Regions from separate parts of the Paenarthrobacter sp. 10L412 genome, predicted to be linked through region 2. Evidence: predicted binding sites of a transcription regulator. Region 2 holds the regulator's gene; the other holds the start of a gene.
The links. Region 2 encodes LexA, which represses DNA repair genes until DNA is damaged. Its sites were predicted from a motif close to TCGAACANNTGTTCGA; they were not measured.
Positions count from the first base shown of each region.

Region 1: a site for LexA is predicted at 1,585-1,600, ahead of AC1DD7_RS05315 (shikimate dehydrogenase). Genes of this name have one in related genera too.

Region 1 covers NZ_JBFTJT010000004.1:36,280-39,486, forward strand. The annotation lists gene AC1DD7_RS05310 (bifunctional sugar phosphate isomerase/epimerase/4-hydroxyphenylpyruvate dioxygenase family protein) at 1-570, opposite strand, end outside; gene AC1DD7_RS05315 (shikimate dehydrogenase) at 570-1,487, opposite strand; gene AC1DD7_RS05320 (IclR family transcriptional regulator) at 1,692-2,462, opposite strand; gene AC1DD7_RS05325 (MFS transporter) at 2,665-3,207, shown strand, end outside.
Region 2 covers NZ_JBFTJT010000002.1:50,645-53,851, forward strand. The annotation lists gene AC1DD7_RS01990 (histidinol-phosphate transaminase) at 1-396, opposite strand, end outside; gene AC1DD7_RS01995 (LysM peptidoglycan-binding domain-containing protein) at 474-833, opposite strand; gene lexA (transcriptional repressor LexA) at 1,189-1,932, shown strand; gene AC1DD7_RS02005 (ATP-dependent DNA helicase) at 1,942-3,207, opposite strand, start outside.

The DNA of each region.
Region 1 (3,207 bases), on a different contig from region 2:
GACGAAAAAGATCTTGTCCGCGTTGATGTCCTCGATCGGCGCGGTATCCCAGTCGCGGGAGAGGATGTGGAAGGAGTCCAGGCACGTTCCGAGGTTCGGGTGGTCCACCATCTCCACCAGGCGATACGCGTGCTCGTAATCGTTGACGTACTTACCCCAGGCCAATGCCTCGTAGGCAACCTTGACGCCATGGTCCCCGGCAAGTTCAGCAAGCTCTGCCAGTTGGGAGGCGCGAAGTTCGTCGTCGTTGATTGTTGCCGTGGCCACGTTGGAGCAGACCAGGATGGTGTCCACGCCCAGGCGGGACATGAGCTTGAACTTGGCCTCGGCCCGGCGAAGGTTGGCCTTGAGCAGGTCCGGGGTGACGCCGTCGAAATCGCGGAATGGCTGATAGAGGTCCAGACCCAGGCCGAGATCGGCAGCCATTTTCCGCACTTCCTCGGGGCTGAGCGGCGAGATGACGAGGTCTTGCTCGAAGATTTCGATGCCGTCAAAGCCCGCTATTGCGCAGGCCTGCATCTTCTCTTTCAGTGTGCCGGAGAGGCAGACGGTGGCGATTCCAGTGCGCATCAGTGGGCCGCCTTCGCCAGTACCGTGGCGGAGAGTTGGGTTGCGGCATCTTCCACGGCGATCAATTCCAGGAAGTGTGCCCGCATGCGGTCACGATCGGCGTCGCGTCCGGTGAAGAGCTGGAAAGCGTCGGCCGCCTGACCGACTGCCATCCTGCCGCCGTCGAGGACGTCGCAACCCTTGGCGCGCGCCTCGCGGACCAGGCGCGTGTCGATCGGCCGGTAGACGATGTCGGCAACCCAGTGGCGCGGTTCCAGGAGGTCGATGTCCAGCGGCAGTCCCGGATGGGCGGCCATACCGATAGGCGTGCAGTGCACCAAGCCATCGGCGAGCGGCATGATCTCGCTCAGCTCGGCGGGAGTGCGCGGCGTGATCGTGGAGGCCGGGAAAAGTTCGCCGAGTTCCGTGGCACGTTCGGCTGCACGTGTGGAGTCCATGTCCACGAGGTCCAGCGTGCTGACGCCGGCTTTGAGCAACGCGTACGCGACCGCGGACCCGGCACCGCCAGCACCAAGCTGGACCACGCGGTCGAGCTTCGCATCCGGCAGCCCGTCGGCGAGCGCCGAGCCGAATCCGGAGAAGTCTGTGTTGTGGCCGATGAATCGACCATCCTGAATCAGGACTGTATTGACGGCACCCAGGCTGCGGGCGTCGTCGGAAATCTCGTCAAGGTGCTCCAGCACCAGCTGCTTGCACGGGTGCGTGATGTTCAGGCCATTGAAGCCCATGCGCTGGGCTGCGGTGAGGAGGTCCCCGACGGCGGTGGCCGGCAAGGCCAGGTCCAGCAGGTCGATGGGGCGGTACAGCAAGCGAAGGCCCTGCACATCGGCTTCGCGTTCGTGCATGGGCGGCGTGAGCGAGGGCATGACGCCTTCGCCTATGAGGCCCACCAGAACGGACTCGGCTCGGTTGCTCATCCTAAAGCTCCTTTGACTTCAGCACCGCCGGGTTTTTGGCACTTTCTGGGGCGCCGCTCCCCGGGGTGTTATTTAGGTTACTACAAGTGTTCATATTCCGCACGCTTGTTCTTATCGCGAACATTTGCGCTCCCCTCACCCAACTAGGGGACAGATAACGCCCCACTGGGGGCTCATAGCGACATGTCCTGTCCCCCAGTTGGGCTAGCGCTGGGGCAAGCGGGCCGCGAGTTCAGCCGCAGCTTCCTGCAACGTGGGGACGTGGGCGATGAGTTCGTCCATGGTGAGACGAAAGACCGGAACAGCCGTGGCGAGAGACGCAAAGGCGTGGCCTTGGGAATTGAGGACCGGCACCGCGACCGCGCGCATGCCGATCTCGTTTTCTTCATCCATCACCGCGTAGCCCTGCCGGCGCACCTGCTCAATCTCTGCCCGGAATGCAGCCCGATCGGTAATGGAGCGCTCAGTGAGTGGCTCCAAAGGCAACTCTTCGAGCAGTCGTTCGCGTTCGGCGTCGTTCTCAAAAGCGACAATCGCCTTACCCACGGATGTCGTGTGCAGCGCGCCCAGATGGCCGGGATCGCTGGTGACGCGGAAGGTCTTGGGACCGTCCACCTTGTTCACGGTCAGATGATGGTTTCCGTCGCGCACGGAGAGGATGGTTGCTTCCTCGGTCCGCTCCGTAACGCGCTGGAGTACAGGAAGGGCCGTTGCTGCGAAACCGTGGTGGTTGGAAACCCGCTGGCCCAGCTGGAAGACCCGCAATCCCAAGTGATACCGACGGCCGTCGGGCTCGTAATCCACGAATCCGTCGCGCGTCAGTGAGCCGAGCAGCCGGTAGGTGGTGCTGAACGGAAGTCCCGCACTCCTGGCCAGATCCGCGGCACTCGCGCCTTTGGGCTCATTTCCCAGCAATACCAACAGGCCCAGGGCCTTGCCGACCATGTCGGTCTTTGTGTCCTCTTTCACACTCATGCTTAGATGCTCTCACATCGTGAGAGCTATTTCTAGATAGTGGGGACAAGTCTTGACAAGTGACCCCAGTCACGGCCACTATTGCTGTATTGCACAAGTAGCTCTCACCATGTGGTTACTTTGGGATTGATCCGGCCGCACCTCGCTCTGGTCTTCCCGCAGAAGCTAGATCCGCGACATCGTCGTCACAGAAGGAACACCCATGAGCCACACAATGCCGTCAGCGACGCCAGGCACAGTTACCCCAGCAGGAACTCCCAAGAAGGCGGCACTCGCCAGCTTCCTGGGAAGCGCAGTGGAGTACTACGACTTCTTCATCTTCGGCTCCGCCGCCGCCTTGATCTTTCCGCACGTGTTCTTCCCGGACGCGGACACCAACGCATCCATCATGTCCTTCGCAACCTTCGGCTTCGCCTACGTTGCCCGTCCTGTAGGCGCCGTCATCCTGGGGCACTTCGGCGACAGGATCGGCCGACAAAAGGTCCTCATGTTCACACTGGTCCTGATGGGTGCCGCCACTTTCGTGATCGGCTGCCTCCCGGACTTCAAGACCATTGGCTGGTGGGCTCCCGTCCTGCTGGTACTCGCCCGCCTTGCTCAAGGTCTTTCGGCTGCCGGCGAGCAGGCCGGCGCCTCGTCAATGACGCTGGAGCACGCTCCGGACAACCGCCGCTCGTTCTTCACCTCGTGGACGCTGACCGGCACCCAGGGTGGCCAGATCCTTGCAGCCCTGGTGTTCATTCCA
Region 2 (3,207 bases):
GTCCGTGCCACTGGCAAGCAGCGGGTACATGGAATATGTGGGAGGGAAGCCCAGCGCCTTGCGCCCTGGACCTCCGAAGGCCTGCAGAATCTGCTGCAGGACCTCGTTGGAGCCGTTGGCTGCCCAGATATTCTCCGCGGAAAGCCCGTGTCCGAGGTAATCGGCGAGGGATTCACGAAGTTCGGTGAACTCGCGGTCAGGGTATCGGTTCAAGCCTGTGGCCGCGGCCGCAACAGCCTCGGTAATGGCCGCTTGCACATCGGCCGGCACGCCATGGGTGTTCTCGTTGACGTTGAGCAAAATGGGGACATCAAGCTGCGGTGCGCCGTAGGGGCTCAGTCCACGCAGGTTGGTCCGGAGGGGAAGTCGGTCAAGTCGCTCAAGCTGGTCACTCACCAAGACAGTTTAAGGTGCCGGTGCGACTGCAGAGTAACTGTGACGCCAGGGACGGTGACCCATAGCACCCTGGCCGCTCAATTGGCGGGAACGAACAGCTGCTGGCCAGGCTGGATGCGTCCCCCGCGGAGATCGTTCAACTGGATGATTTCTGCAATGACATCACGAGGGTCCCGCTCCGGCGCGGCCGCACCGGCGATGCCCCACAGGGACTGCCCGGGCTGGACAGTCACCGTAACGGCCACCGGCGGCCGCAGCTGGCCTTGGGAATCAGAAGCTTTGGCCGGGGAGTTGATGAAGCCGGCAAGGCTCAGCAGCGCGGCAAGGAGCAGCATGGTGGGAATTCCGAAGAAGACGATCCTGCCGCGTTGGGTTAGCCGGAGACGCGCAGGAGCCGGAGTGTTGCGGAATTCATGGAACGTTGAGATTGCGGACATGAGCTGAGCCCTTCTGAGCGATTGCCTGCATCGGATGCCCGTTGCCGGCTGCCAATTCCTTGTGCTCGTTGTACCCGGCCCGGATGTTCGAACACTTTCTTCGAACATCCGAACTGCGTTCAACTTTTATAGAACACATATTCGAACCTTGCTATGACATTTTTAGCACTTATCAACGAACGGTGTCGAGACTCGCTAGAACGAATGTTTGATAAACGCCTGTGCCTGGCCTAGGTTTGAGTGAAGAAACAGGCACTGTTTCAGTGGAACAGGAGGGTCTGACATTTTTTCAGATCCAACATCCCCGGGCGCACTTCAGACCGTGACCGGGCGGAACGGAAGGGCAATGGCGAACATGGCAGCGAAAGCCACCGGCGGCGGGGCACCCCTGCGGAGCCAGCAGCCTCAAAAGAGTCCCAAAAGCCTGACTGTCCGGCAGAAGAAAATCCTGGAAACCATCCAGCGCTCTGTCAATGACAACGGGTATCCGCCCAGCATGCGCGAGATTGGCGACACCGTTGGTCTCGCGAGCCTCTCCAGCGTCACGCACCAGCTCTCCCAGTTGGAGAAGCTCGGCTACTTGCGCAGAGATCCCAAGCGCCCCCGCGCCATGGAAGTACTCATGCCTTTGACCCTTGACGGCGGCACAATTCCCGGAGTTGAAGCAGCTACTACACTGCGCAGCGCAGGTGGACTTGCCGTGACGGAATTGGCCAGCGCCAGCGACACCGCGATGGTGCCCTTGGTAGGACGCATCGCAGCCGGTGGGCCCATCCTGGCCGACCAGACTATTGAGGACGTCTTGCCCCTGCCCCGGCAACTGGTGGGCCACGGCGAACTGTTCATGCTGAAGGTCGCTGGGGACTCAATGATCGATGCCGCAATTTGTGACGGTGACTGGGTGGTTGTCCGCCGCCAGAATGACGCCATCAACGGTGACATCGTGGCAGCACTCCTGGATGACGAAGCCACAGTAAAAACCTTCCGCCAGCGGGACGGCCACACCTGGCTGCTCCCCCAGAACACGCAGTACGAGCCGATACTTGGAGACCAAGCCACCATTATGGGCAAGGTCGTCTCGGTCCTGCGCTCCCTCTAGGGCGTTCGCCTACGTTTTCTTTGCGCCCAAGCGTTCCAGGACGCCGCGCACCACGTTGCGGTCCGTCGTTGCCCAAAATGGCGGCAAAGCGGCACGCAGGAACCCGCCGTACCGTTCGGTGGAAAGCCGTGAGTCCAGGACAGCGACCACGCCTTTGTCGCCGGTGGAGCGAATAAGGCGTCCTGCTCCCTGTGCAAGACGAATTGCCGCGTGGGTAGCTGACACCGCCATGAACCCGTTGCCCCCGGACTGTGCAACGGCTCGCGAGCGTGCGGTCATCAGCGGGTCATCGGGCCTCGGGAACGGAATGCGGTCAATCACCACAAGGCGGCATGAACCGCCAGGGACGTCCACGCCCTGCCACAGGGACATGGTGCCGAAGAGGCAGGTGTCCGGTTCATCGGCAAACTGCTTCACCAGTGCTGCCATAGTGGATTCCCCCTGGCAGAGGATGTCCACATCCAGCCGTGGCCGCATCGCGTCTGCGGCTTCCTCGGCCGCCCGACGTGAGGAGAACAGGCACAGGGCTCCCCCACCGGATGCACGGATGAGGTCTTCAAGCTCATCCAGTGCCTCGGGAGAAGTGCCCCTGCCGGGCTTGGGCAGGTGCTTGGCCACGTAAAGGACACCCTGCTTCGGATAATCAAAAGGCGATCCGACGTCCAACCCGGTCCAGCTGGGCGCACCATCTCCAATGAGGCCCAGGCCACCTGCTGCGGGCTCAAAGGCGGATCCAATAGCCAGCGTGGCAGAAGTAAGCACCACTGTGTGCCCCGCGAAAAGGCCTTCCCGCAGCCGGCCAGCAACGCTAAGCGGGGCGATGTTGATCAGTGCGGGCGCGGTCTCGTCCGGGTGCGAGTACCCCTGCTGGGGATCGAAGGTGCTGTTCCTGGAGAACCACACCACTTCACGGTTCTCCTTGGCTGCGAGCATCCGCTCGCACAGTTCCAGAATGAGCATGAGCCGTGAGCGCGCAAGCTGCCTGCCGCCGTCGACCGCGTTTGAAGAGTCAGTCTTCGAGTCAGACAGTGCGGCGCGTGTGGCATCGCGCAGTTGGTCCAGGCAGTCCAGTTGTTCGTCGTTGAGCCCATTGGGCAGCAGACCGTTGGGGACTCCGGCAATGGCCATGTCCAGTCGATCGGCTGCCGCGTTCAGGGCGTCTACGGTAATAGCAGTGTGTTTGCGCGCGCTCGAAGCGGCAGCATGCACCATTGCCACGGACAGCTGACCTGTAACGGCCCCCGTGACCCGGTCCTGCAGCTCATGCGCTTCGTC